Regions from separate parts of the Serratia sp. CoH_122_TC_1 genome, predicted to be linked through region 2. Evidence: predicted binding sites of a transcription regulator. Region 2 holds the regulator's gene; the other holds the start of a gene.

Region 1 (8,147 bases), on a different contig from region 2:
TCATTTGGCCAGACTGGAAATTCCGCCAATTACCGGCAATCGTCAGTAAAACAATGAACGCAAACTGCCGTTATCTGGACGCAATTTTGGTGCAGTACCATCAGGGTAAAGATAACGGCCTTCCATACCGCATCGCCCGCCGGGATGCGCACAACAGTGACGCAGAGTTGGCCTCGGTGATTTCGAATATGTCTGCCGATCCCAAAGCCAATAAAGAGGTTCAGGATGCAGCCTTCCGGCTGCTGTGTTTGAACCACACATTACTGAGCTATATCTCAGCGCTGGGTGCACACCGTGAACGACTGAATAATTCCGCAACGCTGGATCTGCTGAACGACGCAGTATGTTATGTCGATGGTGCGCTGCATCTGGAAGAACAAGACAATCTGCGCATTACCCAGGCTTTGGAAAGCCTGGCTGAACGTATCCAACACGCGGCACCAGAACCGGAAAGCAAAGATCAATTGGTATTGCAGCAAATTGGGCTGGTAATTGAACTGTTGCCAGAACTCACGATGCTTAATGCACAAATAGGCAAATCGGCATGATTATTCGGGGTCTTTTATGAGGCCCCTAACGTCTGGATGATGCCCATGACGAAGCAACGACACGGTTCGCTCAAACCAACAGGTCAACTCGCTACGCAATTCAGAAGGTAAAGCCGCATGGTGATAACCGGCAATAGCCCCACCCAAGGAAAGCAGCACCCGTAGACCCAGGTTATGTTGCTGCTGCAATAAGCGAAGATAACTACGTTTAGCACCGTTCAACCGCAAGTCATAGACATTACGAATACCCGCTCGCCAGAGTAAACGCTCCATATTGATATCGATGTTTGGCAAGGTTTTAAGCCGACTCTGGTTATCTGTTTTGACTTGGAGCTCTCTGCGAGCTTCGCGAATAGCCTGCCAGGCGAGCCCGACGAGTTCATCGCGATCCCGCCACAAAACCTCATCCACCCAGTAATAACGCATGGTAATTGGCACCCCTCGCTTGGAGTAAACCATATTGACCATCCCGCGTGCACGAAAGGCGGGTTCCAAGGAATCCGTCGCCCGAAGGTACAGTTCTCCTTCAGCGATCAAGGCGAACATGACGCCGTCGGCCAGTAGCCCGTAACCACCGAATTGCGAGCGTGTAGTGATAACCCCTAATGCGTAAAAACAGGCTTTGGCCTGTGCGACCATTCCCGATGATGTCCCTTTCATAATGTTCTCCTGGTGTGAGTTACCGTCCTATCATTCCCCTCATCAATGAAATAAAGGTAACGTGAACAAGTAATTAGAAAAATACGCACTATCCGCAGCGATGCCAATCACTAAAGTTCATCGTCTAAAAAACAATCGCGATTATGAGACCTACTACGAATATTTGGGTTGATCTTATTCACAACAGGATGTACTGTATAAACATACAGTGACACTACGGGCGGGATACTTTATGCGTACTCAATCACTCTACAAACCCCATTTCAGCCACACCTCTTTTGCGGTGAACAATGCTGCAGAAAATACAGATGCCGGCAAAAAGAATGGCCTTATCAGTGAACTTGTTTACAACGAGCATCAGCCCGCTGTGGCACAATTGTTATTGCCCCTGTTGCAGCAACTAGGTCTGCAATCTCGCTGGCTGTTATGGCTGACTCCGCAACAAAAGCTGAGCAGATTATGGTTACAGCAGTCTGGGCTGCCGGTCGAAAAAGTGGTGCAGCTTAGCCAAATCAGTTCGCTAGATACGGTTGAAGCAATGGAAAAGGCGTTGCTGACAGGTAACTATAGTGTCGTACTTGGATGGCTACCCGATCTTACAGAAGAAGATCGTCTAAAATTAAGGCGTGCGGCAGAATTAGGTAACGCTTATGGGTTCATTATGCGTCCTCAACGTGACATAAACCCGGTTCACGGACACTGTTCCACCCTAAAAATTCACTCTTCTTTGTATCATTAAGTAAATTTAGGATTTTTCCCATCATTTTCATCACCCTCTAAGGGAACCTTTCAGGGATCAGGGACAAAGCGAGTGCGGCTGCGGTTCCGCACCAAAAAACGAGCGTAGATTTGCTCGTTTTTTGGTCGGTTAATGTTAGCAAATATGTACAATTCTGCGTTTTTTTTTAGAGCTTTATCACATCACACTTGTAACTTTCGCGCCACGTTGTAGACTTTACATCGCCAAGGTTGCTCTATAACGCCAGATAAACTGGCCGAGTAACAAACGAGGGCTCAAACCTTGGCGAAGGAATTTAACCAAGGGCTTAAAACAGCTTTAAAGCTCATTGCCTATTTGGATGATAACGAGGCGCAAAATGAAAAAGACAGCTATCGCATTAGCAGTGGCACTGGCTGGTTTCGCTACCGTAGCGCAAGCCGCCCCAAAAGATAATACCTGGTACACTGGTGCTAAACTGGGCTGGTCCCAGTACCATGACACTGGTTTCTACGGCAACGGTTACCAGAATGGTATCGGCAATGGTCCGACCCATAAAGATCAACTGGGTGCTGGCGCGTTCCTGGGTTACCAGGCGAACCAATACCTGGGCTTCGAGCTGGGCTATGACTGGCTTGGCCGTATGCCTTACAAAGGCAGCGTGAACAACGGTGCTTTCAAAGCGCAGGGCGTTCAACTGGCCGCTAAACTGAGCTACCCAATCATGGACGATCTGGACATCTACACTCGTCTGGGCGGCATGGTATGGCGTGCAGACTCCAAAGCTAACTACGGTGCAACTGGCCAACGTCTGAGCGATCACGACACTGGCGTTTCTCCGTTGGCAGCTGTTGGTGTTGAATACGCACTGACCAAAAACTGGGCTACCCGCCTGGACTACCAATTCGTTAGCAACATCGGTGATGCAGGTACTGTCGGCGCTCGTCCAGACAACACCATGCTGAGCCTGGGTGTTTCTTACCGTTTCGGTCAGGATGATGTTGTTGCTCCAGTTGCTCCAGCACCAGCTCCAGCTCCAGTTGTTGAAACCAAGCGTTTCACTCTGAAGTCTGACGTGCTGTTCAACTTCAACAAATCTACTCTGAAAGCACAAGGCCAACAGGCTCTGGACCAGCTGTACACTCAGCTGAGCTCTATGGATCCTAAAGATGGCTCTGTTGTAGTTCTGGGTTACACCGACGCAGTTGGTTCAGAGCAATACAACCAGAAACTGTCTGAAAAACGCGCACAAAGCGTTGTTGATTACCTGGTATCTAAAGGTATTCCTTCAGACAAAATCTCTGCACGTGGTATGGGCAAAGCTGATTCCGTCACTGGTAACACCTGTGGCTACAAAGCTGGCCGTGCTACCAAAGCACAGATCGATTGCCTGGCACCAGATCGTCGCGTAGAGATCGAAGTTAAAGGTATCAAAGACGTTGTAACTCAGCCACAAGGCTAAGCTACCGCTCTTAGTAAAAAACCCCGCATTGCGGGGTTTTTTTTCGTCCAGAACATGTGAGATTAGCAATAACAATGCTCTCGCAGGTTATCAAGTTATTCGTCGTCTTTACCAAGAATCGCTTTTAGATCCTGCTTCAAAAGCGACATCTGGCTCGCATATTTCTCTTTACGTTCCGCATCTTCAATCAGCTGTACCACTGTCTCTGACAATGTTACCCCTCTGCGACGGGCAAGTGCGGCAAGACGTTGCCAAACTAAAAATTCCAGATCGATGGATTTTTTACGCGTGTGTTGATGTTCTGCGTTAAAATGACGTTTACGTCGTGCGCGGATTGTTTGCTTCATCCGGTTATCCAATTCCGGATTCATGTGGCGGCTAATCCACGTAAGCACTTTTACCGGCTCATTTTCCAGTTTAAGCAGCTCGTCAATGGCTTCCTGAGCAACGCTGTTTTCAATGTGACGGGTAATAGCTTCCCCTTCCCGGTGCTTTTTCACCAGGTACTTCCATTTCCAACCGCTCTCCAGATTTTCCAGTTGCTGATATTTCATCGTGAACTCTTCAGTGACCGCGTAACTTTATTAAGCATAACAGCTTTGCGCCGAATTTCCCTGGCAATTGCGCCCCCTTTTAGACTGTTTTTTGCACAGTCGCCTCGTGATGTCAAACTCCCGGACACCAACTTCTACTCTGCATGTATCAAGCTGCCGTTATTCTTGTATAATCGCCCTTTCCCTTTTTGACGATTGCATCTAACACTTTGACCAATAACCGACTTGAATGGCAATCACTGTTGCCGGACGTTACGCCTTATCAAGCGATATTTGATACCGCCGCGCAGTTGGCTCCCGTGTCCTTTGCCTCTATTCAGCCACGTCTGGAAAATGCACTGACGCTGTTTTGCCACCCACAATCGCCACCGCGTTTCATGCTGTTGAAAGCGCAGGAGACGCGTGAGTATTTGGCGCTGATCGCCCATGCGGTTGAGCAACTGCAACCTAACAATATGGCGTTCAAGGGCAGTCACTATGTGATCCAAGGTAGCAAGGTAAGTGTAGAACCTGCCAGCCGCGGTGATGAGCCATTTTCCGCCGGGGGCGCCTGCGTATTTCAGGAGTGGGTTGAACCAGAACAGTTGTTTGGCTGCGTCAGGATCCACAATGGCGAAATCAGCCTGCAACCCGGCCTGGTGCATCAGGCCAATGGCGGTGTACTGATCCTGTCGGCACGTGCCCTGCTAGCCCAGCCGCTGCTGTGGTTGCGTTTGAAGCAGATGATCACCCAACGTCAGTTCCACTGGGTTTCCCCAGATGAAACACGTCCTTTACCAATCACTATTCCAGCGATGCCGCTGGAGTTGCGGTTGATCGTGGTCGGAGATCGTCACGGTCTTGCTGATTTCCATGATATTGAGCCGGAACTGAGCGAACAGGCAGTCTACGGTGAATACGAAGAAGATTTGCAACTCACCGAAGTTGATGACATGGTTCAATGGTGTGGCTACGTCAATGCACTGATTGATGAAAAGCAACTACCGCCTTTGGCAGCCGATGCCTGGTACCCTCTGATGATACAGGCGGTACGTTACAGTGGCGATCAGGGTAACTTGCCACTATCCCCGCTGTGGCTCGTCCAGCAGCTTTCTGAAGCGGCACTGTATGCCGAAGAAGAAAGCATCACCGCCAAAGCGTTTGAAGCCGCGTTAAATGCGCGTGAGTGGCGTGAAAGCTACCTTGCCGAACGCATGCAGGATGAAATTGAGCTGGGCCAAATCCTGATTGAGACGGAAGGCGAAGTCATCGGTCAGATCAATGGCCTGTCGGTATTAGAGTATCCAGGTCATCCACGCAGCTTCGGTGAGCCCTCTCGCATCAGCTGTGTCGTCCACCTTGGCGATGGCGAATTCACCGACGTCGAGCGTAAGGCTGAGCTTGGCGGTAATCTTCATGCCAAAGGCATGATGATTATGCAGGCGTTTCTGATTTCAGAACTTGAACTAGACCAACCTCTGCCCTTCTCCGCGTCAATCGTCTTTGAGCAATCTTACGGTGAAGTCGATGGCGACAGCGCATCACTCGCTGAATTGAGTGCACTGATCAGCGCACTGTCACTGCAGCCGATCACACAGCAAATTGCGGTTACCGGTTCTGTAGACCAATTCGGTAATGTGCAGCCCATCGGCGGCGTCAACGAGAAGATCGAAGGCTTTTTTGAAGTTTGCCAACGCCGTGGTTTGACGGGTAAACAGGGCATAATCCTGCCCGCAACCAACGTGCGCCATCTGTGTCTACGCCAGGATGTGGTCGATGCGGTACGCGAAGGCCAATTCCATCTGTGGGCTGTCGATAGCGCCGCGGAGGCCTTGCCATTACTCACCGGTTACCCCTACTCTGATGAACAGCAGCCGAATCTATTAGCTGCCATTCAGGAACGGATTGCACAGGTGAATCCGCAGGAGCGTCGGCGCTGGCCATGGCCGCTTCGCTGGCTTAACTGGTTCAACCACGGCTGATCGGACTTGTTCAGCGTACACGTGTAAGCTAATCTGCGCCCTTCAATAAAATAAGGTTTACTGAGAACATGGTAGAAAAACGCGACTCCTATACGAAAGAAGACCTCGAAGCATCCGGCCGTGGCGAGCTGTTTGGCGCTGGTGGCCCACCGTTGCCGGCAGGTAACATGTTGATGATGGACCGCGTGGTCAAAATGACCGAAGACGGTGGTACGCACAACAAGGGTTATGTGGAAGCGGAACTGGATATCAATCCGGACCTATGGTTCTTTGGTTGCCACTTTATCGGCGATCCGGTGATGCCGGGCTGCCTGGGTCTGGATGCCATGTGGCAATTGGTCGGCTTCTACCTCGGCTGGTTGGGTGGCGAAGGTAAAGGCCGTGCACTGGGCGTGGGTGAAGTTAAATTCACCGGCCAGGTGCTGCCAACCGCGAAGAAAGTGACCTACCGCATTAACTTCAAACGCGTGATCATCCGTAAACTGATTATGGGTGTCGCTGATGGTGAAGTTCTGGTCGACGGCCAGGTCATTTACACCGCAAGCGATCTGAAAGTGGGCCTGTTCAAGGACACTGCTGCGTTCTAACCGCAGTCACGGCGGCCCTTCCCGGTCGCCGTTTATTTTCCCGCCGTGATTATGTTGTGCCTTCATATACGCACATTTATAACGGCTAAATAGTAACTACAATTATTGTAGTTACTGAGAGGTGTGCCATGCAAAAAACCCGTTTTGATAACATGCCATGCCCGGTAGCCCGCACTCTGGATCGTGTCGGCGAATGGTGGAGTATCCTGATACTTCGCGATGCGTTTCATGGCTTATCCCGCTTTGATGAATTCCAACAAAGCCTTGGGCTTTCGCCCACGATATTGACTCGCCGTCTAAAGGGCCTGGTGGAAAGCGGTATTTTGTATAAACAGCGCTATCAAACACGGCCCGTTCGCTATGAGTATCTGCTCACCGAGCGTGGCAACGATTTTTTTCCCGTGCTTGCTGCGCTGTTTCACTGGGGTAACACCCACTTGGCCGAAGACGGTATTAGCGCAGAATTGGTCGATCGCCGTACAGGACAACCGATACGTGTACAACTGATCGACAGCATCACCCAGCAGCCTGTTGCGCTGCATAATATTACTTTGGCACCAGGGCCTGCGGCGACAGAAGGTATGCGCCAACGCGCAGCCCTGATGCAGCAGAACCTTTCTGCATTCCCCCCAGAATCATCCAAGGAGTCACTATGAACACTCGTCGTATAGTCATTACCGGCATGGGTGCCGTTTCGCCATTGGGATGCGGCGTAGAGGCTATCTGGCAGCGTCTGCTGAAGGGTCAGTCTGGCATTCGCCCATTACCGGAAGAAATCGTTGCTGACCTGCAAGTGAAAGTCGGTGGCCAGGTACCTTCGTTAGAACAAGATGCCGAGGCTGGCTTCGATCCCGATCGTTCTGTTGCGCCAAAAGATCAAAAGAAAATGGATCGCTTCATTCTCCTCGCCATGGCAGCCGCAGATGAGGCTATTCAACAAGCAAGCTGGGTAGCAGACACCGAAGATAAGCAGGAACGCACTGCAACGGTGATCGCCTCCGGCATTGGTGGTTTCCCAGCCATCGCCCAGGCGGTACGCACCACCGACAGCCGAGGTGCCAAACGCTTGTCGCCTTTCACCATTCCTTCTTTCCTGGTGAACCTGGCAGCGGGTCACGTTTCAATTAAACACCAGTTTAAAGGCCCGATCGGCGCCCCTGTGACAGCCTGTGCAGCGGGCGTACAAGCCATTGGCGATGCTGTCCGTATGATTCGTAACGATGAAGCCGATATCGCCCTATGTGGCGGTACAGAAGCCGCAATCGACACGGTAAGTCTGGGTGGCTTTGCGGCAGCGCGTGCCATGTCTACAGCGCCGGCAGATACTGCAGTGGCGGCTTCACGACCTTTTGATAGCGAACGTAACGGTTTTGTTATGGGGGAAGGTGCCGGCATGCTGGTGATTGAAACACTGGAACATGCGCTGGCTCGGGGAGCGACCCCGTTGGCGGAAATTGTTGGCTACGGCACCAGTGCAGACGCCTATCACATGACCTCTGGAGCCGAAGATGGCGACGGTGCCTACCGCGCAATGAAGATTGCCCTCAAGCAAGCAGGCGTAACGCCACAACAGGTACAACACCTGAACGCGCACGCAACATCCACGCCGGTGGGGGATTTAGGGGAAATTAACGCCATTAAACATCTGTTCGGTACA
Region 2 (8,147 bases):
TGGATTCGCACTGAGGATAGACATGGTGATGGCATAGCGTTGCAGCGTTTCACGGATACCGGCTGCCAGCAATTGCAATGGCCGGATGCGTGCTGGATTCAGTACCAGAGCGTCACCCTTATCGCAGATCAGTTGCTGACGGATCATTTCGTCGATGAGCGGGCGCAGCACTTCCGCCAGTTGTTCTTTGTCGTTGTGCAAGAACAACTCCGCCTTCAGCATGGGGTAAATCAACCCGATCTGGCGCAGCAGTTCGGTGCGAGAAACCCGGCGGTGATGCATCACGATGGTGGCGATCAGTGAAGGCAATACCAGCAGATGATGGATATTATTGCGGTAATAGGTCATCAGCACTGCCTGCTCGCGCGGCAGAATGATGATATCGCCGATATTATCCTTCTCGACCTCAAACTTATTCATGTTCAGCGCGTGATCCAGCAGCTCATCCGGCGTCTGGGTCGGTACGGTGACATCGCTGGCATAAGGCACATTGCGCATCAGTTGCAGATAGCATTCCAGCTGTTCTAACAGCTGTTCGCGGGTCAGCGAGCGCTGGCGTGAAGCCAGTAGCGCCGTAGAACACAGGTTCATGGCGTTAGCCGCGGCGGCATTGTTGATACGCACCATGATCTTGGCAGCCAGATCGTTGACCGTCGGCGTTAACCAGCTTGGGCGCTGGGATTCGATCGGATCAATCGCGTCGCGCCACTGGGGCACATTCTGGTTCAGGTAAGTGGTCAACGGCAGTGGATCACCGAAGTTGACATAACCCTGGCCGAGATTACGCAGCTTGCGCAGACCACGCAGCATCTGCAGCAGGCTCTCCTTTTCTTTGGTCGCGCCACGCAACTCTTTAGCGTAGGTGCCCACCTCCATCACGTGCTCGTAGCCGATGTAGATCGGTACCAGTGTGATCGGGCGAGAACCGCCACGCAGCATCGCCTGAATGGTCATCGACAGGGTGCCGGTCTTCGGTTCCAGCAGGCGTCCGGTACGAGAACGGCCACCTTCGACAAAATACTCCACGGAGTAACCGCGGCTAAAGAGTTCGCCGAGGTATTCGCGGAACACCGTCGAATACAGCTTGTTGCCTTTGAACGTCCGGCGGATAAAGAAGGCGCCCAGGCGGCGGAAGATGGGGCCAGCCGGCCAGAAGTTAAGGTTAATACCGGCGGCAATGTGCGGCGGCACCAAGCCTTGATGGTACAGCACATAAGAAAGCAACAGGTAGTCCATATGGCTGCGGTGGCAGGGCACATAGACGATCTCATGACCATCTTGCGCTAACTGGCGCACGCGTTCAGCGTTGGTGACGTTGATGCCTTGATACAGCCGGTTCCAGGTCCAGCTCAACACGCGGTCAGAAAGGCGCACCGTTTCATATGAGAAGTCGGCGGCGATCTCTTCCATCAGTGCAATGGCGTTCTGCTGGGCTTTCTCATGGGAAATTTTCTTGCTGCGTGCTTCGTCTTCGACCGCTTTTTCGATCGCTTTGGACGCCAGCAGTTTGTTGAACAGGTCCTGACGGGCCGGCAGACTTGGGCCAACGGCAGCCAGACGCTGACGCGAGAAGTGCATTCGTGCCACGCGCGCCAGTTTTTGTGCGATGGTTTTGTCCGTGCCGTGTTCAGTCGCCATGCGACGCAGTGAGACGGTGTTGGAGAAACGCACAAAGCTGTCGCGGCCGAGCCACAACACGGCGAAGAACTTCTGTACGCCGTTGAGCAGACGTAGATGTGGCGTGCCGTGGCCTTCGCGGCCTGGGGAGCGACCAAACATCACCGAAACAGGCAGCATCTGAATATCGAGATCCGGATTACTGCGGTGCAGATCCAGATAGTCGTGAAACAGTTTTACTGATTCTTCTTTCGGTGTGTAGTAGCGGAACACGCGCGGGCCGTCGTGAATAAACACGTGGCTAGGCAGCACGGTGCCGTCTATCTCCAGCGGATTGAGAGGATCGGGCAGATCCTGCGCCAGGCACTGGGTGCGCAGCGTCAGTAAATCCGCCTTGGAATTATAAGGTAAAACATACAAAATCGGCCGTGAGGGATCCAACCCTAACTCCGTGACCGGATCTGAAGGGATAACCTTACTTCTTACCAACAATTTAAGTGGTAAATTCAATAGCTTATAATAAATTTTACGCCAACCTGACATAACAACGTGAAGCCTCTTGTTAGCAATGCGTCGCAAGCATACCAGAAACCGGGTAGCAGATCTGTGGTGTTGGAAAACCGAGAGCCGGAAGCATTTCCTGGCCTAGACTCTTTAATTATGACTTACCTCTGTGAAAGGCACTAAAAAACATGGCAAACCAAGCAACCGGCCTGACCCGTATTATTAAAGCCGCCGGCTACTCTTATAAAGGCTTTTCCGCTGCCTGGCAGCATGAAGCGGCGTTCCGCCAAGAACTGGTCGCCACCGTACTGGCTATCATACTGGCGATTTGGCTGGACGTGGGTGCGATAGCGCGCATTTTATTGATCGGATCGGTGCTGCTGGTGATGATCGTCGAGATGCTCAACAGCGCGATAGAAGCGATTGTCGATCGGGTTGGCACTGAACATCATGAGCTTTCGGGCCGGTCCAAGGATATGGGGTCGGCAGCAGTTTCACTGGCGATTATTTTGGCGTTGTTTGTCTGGGGCTCGGTGCTCTGGCAACACTTTGCCTGAATGGGGTGGCCCTGTTGCGACGTGGGTCGCTAATCCCTGATTTTTATTCATTCTTCGGTTCCCAAGCCGCACTTACCTGTATATACTCACAGCAAGACTGTATAAACAAACAGGGGGCGGAATGAAAGCACTAACTACCAGACAGCAAGAGGTCTATGATCTGATTCGCGATCATATTTCGTCCACTGGCATGCCGCCAACGCGCGCCGAAATCGCCATGCGTCTGGGGTTCCGCTCGCCAAATGCTGCAGAAGAACACCTGAAAGCATTGGCGCGTAAAGGCGTCATCGAGATCGTCTCTGGTGCATCGCGCGGCATTCGTTTGCTGATGGAAGATGAAGAAGGTTTACCGTTGATCGGCCGTGTTGCCGCCGGTGAGCCACTGTTGGCGCAGCAGCATATCGAAGGGCACTACAAAGTGGATCCTTCCTTGTTCAAGCCAAGTGCGGATTTCTTGCTGCGGGTCAACGGTATGTCGATGCGTGATATCGGTATTCTCGACGGCGATCTGCTGGCGGTACATAAAACTCAGGACGTGCGTAACGGCCAGGTCGTTGTGGCGCGTATTGAAGACGAAGTTACAGTTAAGCGTCTGAAAAAACACGGAAATGTTGTTGAGTTATTGCCGGAAAACAGCGAGTTCCAACCGATTGTGGTTGATCTGCGCCAGCAGAATTTCACCATTGAAGGCCTGGCGGTCGGTGTGATCCGCAATGGCGACTGGGTTTAATCCTCACGCCTACACATCGTCCTCTGATTTAAGTCGCCCCAGTTCTGGGGCGATGTCATATCTGATTCACTATATACCCTATAGCTTTCAAGTTGCAGCTAGGCGGCCAACTCGCTCATCCCCAGGCGCTTACTCAGGTAAGTAACTGGGGATGAGCGAGTGCAGATAACAACGCTGCAACTTGAAAGATGACGGGTATACACGGGAACATTCCACTATGCGCCTGCTTTCCGCCTTCACCAGCGATACCGATAAAGCCTTGTGGCGCCTCGCGCTACCGATGATCTTTTCCAATATCACCGTGCCACTGCTTGGGTTGGTCGATACCGCAGTGATAGGTCACCTCGACAGCCCTGTTTATTTGGGGGGCGTGGCGGTCGGGGCGATGGCAACCAGCTTCCTGTTTATGTTGTTGCTGTTTTTGCGCATGAGTACCACCGGTTTGACGGCACAGGCGCTGGGCGCACAAAACCCACAGGGATTGGCACGTGCCTTTATGCAGCCGCTGTTGCTGGCAGTATTGGCCGGCGTCGTTATCGTGTTGCTGCGCCATCCGTTGATCGATCTGGCGCTGCAGATTGTTGGCGGTGACGATGCGGTGCTGAAGCAAGCACGATTGTTCCTTGAGATCCGTTGGCTGAGCGCACCGGCAGCGCTGGCAAATATGGTGATCTTGGGTTGGTTGCTTGGCGTGCAATACGTGCGGGCGCCGGTCATCCTGCTGATAGTCGGTAATGTGTTGAATATCGTTCTGGATATCTGGTTGGTCATGGGGCTGGGCTGGAATGTGCAAGGTGCCGCGACGGCGACCGCCGTCTCTGAGTACGCTACGCTGCTGCTGGGTTTATGGCTGTCCTGGCGAGTGATGCGCATACGCGGTATTTCTGTTCCGATGTTGCGCCATGCCTGGCGCGGTAATCTGCGGCGTTTGCTTGCGTTGAACCGCGATATCATGTTGCGTTCATTGTTGCTGCAATTGTGCTTTGCATCCTTGACTATCTTCGGCGCCAGGCTTGGCGGTGACGTAGTGGCAGTAAACGCGGTACTGATGAATTTGCTGACCTTTACCGCCTATGCACTGGATGGTTTTGCCTATGCGGTAGAAGCGCATTCTGGTCATGCTTATGGTGCCAGAGATGACAGTCAATTGCGTAAGGTGTGGCGCGCGGCTTGCCGGCAGGCCTGTTTAGTGGCGCTAGCCTTTGGTGTGGTTTATGCCTTTGCCGGGCAGCAAATCATTGCGGCGTTGACCTCGTTGCCAGAACTGCGTGCGATGGCGAATGACTATTTACCTTGGCAGGTGGTGCTACCGCTGGTTGGGGTGTGGTGCTATTTGCTGGATGGCATGTTCATTGGTGCGACTCGCGGTGCAGAAATGCGTAACAGCATGGCCGTGGCGGCTGCGGGTTACGGTTTGACGCTGCTGACCGTGCCTGTCTTGGGCAATCATGGATTGTGGTTGGCGCTGGCGGTCTTTCTTGCGCTGCGCGGCATCGCGCTTGGGTGGATTTGGCACCGTCACAGGCTGCGTGGCAGCTGGTTTTCAGCAGCACAATGACGATAGCCTTTCTTGCAAATACATAAATTTTAATTATGTGTTTGTTTGTATTTTGTTACATATTCTCGTCGGTTAGCCAAGTCGTGTAGTAAGTTGTTTGTTGGCGTTTTTTTCTTATTTTAAATTTAAAAATGGATTTTAATTCTGGTTTTTATTTGTTTGTCGCTATCTGCATCTATAATTAATCGTGTGGCTGGCAATATAAACGGGGCGTATCCTCAGCCAGCAGTAGTTAAAACTGACTCACCACAGGTTAACGGAGATACTATGAACAAAGATCAAGCCGACGGTAACTGGAAGCAGTTTAAAGGGAAAGTGAAAGAAAAATGGGGCAAGCTGACCGATGACGACCTGACGGTCATCGAAGGGAAACGCGAGCAGCTTGTCGGTAAAATCCAGGAGCGCTACGGCTACCAGAAAGAGGCGGCCGAGAAAGAAGTGAAGTCTTGGGAAGATCATAACAAATATCGCTGGTAGCGCGATGGGCCGCAGCGGATGCGGCCGAAAGTCTGGCGCCTTCCCCTTGGTGCCAGGCCTGCAGACACAAGGAGGTGCCTGCTAACCCTGTCTATTTCTTCTTGATGGCAATGCTATGGTCGTGTTCGCCGCAATCATGTTTGCTGTCGCAAGCTTCTACCTCAACGCAAGCGGCGCACAGGCCGTGTGCTTCCACTACGCTGTGACGCAGTACAAACCCCGACTCTTTGGCCAGTTTTTGCAGCGTATCTTCAACCCCTTCAGTTGTGCGCTCTGTCACCTGACCGCAACGATCACAGATAAACAGCGCGGAAGTGTGCATAGGTTGTTCGAAGTGATGACACAGCACGTAGCTGTTGGCTGACTCGACCCGGTGAATGAAGCCTTGTTCCAACAGGAAGTCCAGCGCGCGGTAAACCGTTGGCGGTTTGGCCTGGGGTTCGGCAACGCGCAGTAAATCGAGCAGGTCATAAGCGCTGATGGCACCGGGCTGTTGTGCCATCAGGCGTAACACTTCCAGCCGCTGCGGTGTCAGTCGCACATTGCGTTGCTGACAGAGTTGTTCAGCCTGCGCCAGCAGCTTTTCCTGGGTGTTTGAGTTCATGGCAAATTTCCCGGTACGTAAAAAAGCCGATTTTAACATGGTTCAGCCAAATCGCCGAGAGTCGGCCCCTTTTCCTCTGATATGGCGCGTTAATTGCCCGGTTGACCGCGTGTTGCGCGCCAGAAATGTGACGCTATTCACAACTTACTCATCAGTGGGCGGGAGGGCGCAAGGGGGTCAGGTTGATAAAGCGTGTTGCAAGTGGGCTGCTAACGCGGTCATTTCACCCGTTGGATTATGGCCAATCAGCATAAAGGCATGGTTGCCATCGGCCCAATAGACGACGTTCATGCCTTGGCGGCGTTCGCTTTCGGCCGGTTGTTGTTGGCCCGTCTGCTGGATAATGCATAGTGCCAGTGCGCCATATTGCGTATCTAGCCAGGTCAATTGCGCGATGCGTCGATCGTCGTAGGCCAACACGCGGGCGTTTTTCAGTTCGGCACCCTTCAACACCAGTTTTTGTGCCGGAAGGCTAATACCCAGTCGATCGCCGGTTTGTTGTAATTGAGCGACAATCTGCGTGGCCGATTCGTCGGCACCTGCCAGCGTTTCCGGCGTGTACAGCGCCATATATTGGGCGACCAAGCCACGCCAGTTGTCCTCTGGCTGATTAAACTGCAGGTAGACGCGATCGCCTGCGATCCCGAGCGCCAAGAAGCCGACGGCCGCAGCGATGAGACCGCGACGGCTGATGCCCGTTTGCGGGGTAGCGACGGTGAGTGGCCATGCCTCACTTAACTGTTGCACTGGGGCCTCATCAAGCAAAGGGGCGAATGCTTGCTTAAAGGGCAGGTTACTGCGCGCCAGCAACGTCAAACGCTCAGCCAACGCAGGTTCTCCAGCCAAGCGTTGCTCCAGTTGCAGGCGTTGTTGTGGGTCTAACTGATTGTCCAGATAGGCGACCAGTAGTTCATCCGCAGCATAGGTTGAGCTCATGATTGTCCTCCTTTTGCCTGCGGTGAGCGGGTTTGCAGCATGCTGTCGTTCGCCAACCTCAGTCGCGCTGCCGCCAGGCGACTCATTATGGTACCAATGGGTACACCTAACACTTCAGCGGCCTCACGGTAAGAAAGCTCTTCGACGTACACCAAAAACAGCGTATTGCGCTGTGCCTCCGGCAGTTGGTTGACCCGCTGCATCACTTCATTGGCCCAGATAGGCTGCTCGCTGTTTTCCGCACCGGCCAGTTCGTCGACGTCGACAAAACCTTGTCCCTGGCGGATATGTTGAGCGCGGATCTCGTTAAGCCAAATGGAGTGAAGGATTGCAAATAACCAGCGATCCATACGCGTGCCGACAGCAAACTGCGCGGCGCGCTCGAGGGCGCGTACGCAGGTGGCTTGCACCAAGTCATCGGCAATATCCCGCCGGTGGGAAAGCACCAGGCCATAGCGCCACAGGCGGGAAAGATACTGACCGATTTCGTTGCGAATCGCATCTCTGCTGATGTTCGCCTCCGGGCTCTGTTACATCATGACTCTGGATGGTGATCGATGGCAGCCGCCAGATCTTTGTACTCTTCACAACCGGTACCGCACAGTGACTGAATCACCTTCAGTTGCTCTTTTGCCAAGTCTTGGCGCCCTTTCACCATATAGGCTTCACCCAAGTATTCGCGGACTTTTGGGTATTTCGGATCGAGTGCTACTGATTTTAAATAGTAGCTGATCCCTTCGTCGGTGCGGCCAAGCTTGCGGGTGGCATAACCTCGGTAATTCAAGGCTACGGCGGTATTGGGATCCTTCAGCGTGTTAAGCACGTCGAGAGCTTCTTGGTAGCGACCACTTTTTGCCAGTGCATAAGCATAGTTCGCCCGATCGTTGTCGTTGATCATGCTGCTTTTATCCACCGTGCAGGTCTTGGTTTTTGTATCGTATATCTGGCCCTTCGGGCAGGTTGGCGTAGTCTGGCCGCTGCCATCTCCTCCCATTGCCAGCGCGGCACCGGAAATCAACAGAGAACTGGCAATGACGGGGAGCAGCAGGCGTTTAACGAAATTGTTCATGGTCGTTTCCTCATCGGGAGAGGGCGCGGAGCTGCACCCTTGCTGAGATAACACCTGAAAGCGCCCGTTTATTCATTTTTTCCGGTTGTTTTTTA

Evidence for each region. Region 2 encodes LexA, which represses DNA repair genes until DNA is damaged. Its sites were predicted from a motif close to TNCTGTATGTACATACAGNA; they were not measured.
Region 1: sulA (SOS-induced cell division inhibitor SulA) is a predicted target of LexA. The motif match lies at 1,400-1,419, and genes of this name have one in related genera.

The regions. Positions count from the first base shown of each region.
Region 1 is NZ_JBXWLA010000001.1:34,897-43,043, forward strand. It holds gene yccS (YccS family putative transporter) at 1-548, shown strand, start outside; gene AC2FC2_RS00185 (TfoX/Sxy family DNA transformation protein) at 549-1,208, opposite strand; gene sulA (SOS-induced cell division inhibitor SulA) at 1,441-1,947, shown strand; gene ompA (porin OmpA) at 2,306-3,388, shown strand; gene matP (macrodomain Ter protein MatP) at 3,484-3,942, opposite strand; gene AC2FC2_RS00205 (AAA family ATPase) at 4,152-5,903, shown strand; gene fabA (bifunctional 3-hydroxydecanoyl-ACP dehydratase/trans-2-decenoyl-ACP isomerase) at 5,972-6,490, shown strand; gene AC2FC2_RS00215 (winged helix-turn-helix transcriptional regulator) at 6,619-7,146, shown strand; gene fabF (beta-ketoacyl-ACP synthase II) at 7,143-8,147, shown strand, end outside.
Region 2 is NZ_JBXWLA010000005.1:53,575-61,721, forward strand. It holds gene plsB (glycerol-3-phosphate 1-O-acyltransferase PlsB) at 1-2,160, opposite strand, end outside; gene AC2FC2_RS07810 (diacylglycerol kinase) at 2,310-2,678, shown strand; gene lexA (transcriptional repressor LexA) at 2,800-3,408, shown strand; gene dinF (MATE family efflux transporter DinF) at 3,626-4,966, shown strand; gene AC2FC2_RS07825 (CsbD family protein) at 5,234-5,443, shown strand; gene zur (zinc uptake transcriptional repressor Zur) at 5,535-6,047, opposite strand; gene AC2FC2_RS07835 (anti-sigma factor family protein) at 6,225-6,983, opposite strand; gene AC2FC2_RS07840 (RNA polymerase sigma factor) at 6,980-7,429, opposite strand; gene AC2FC2_RS07845 (tetratricopeptide repeat protein) at 7,519-8,052, opposite strand.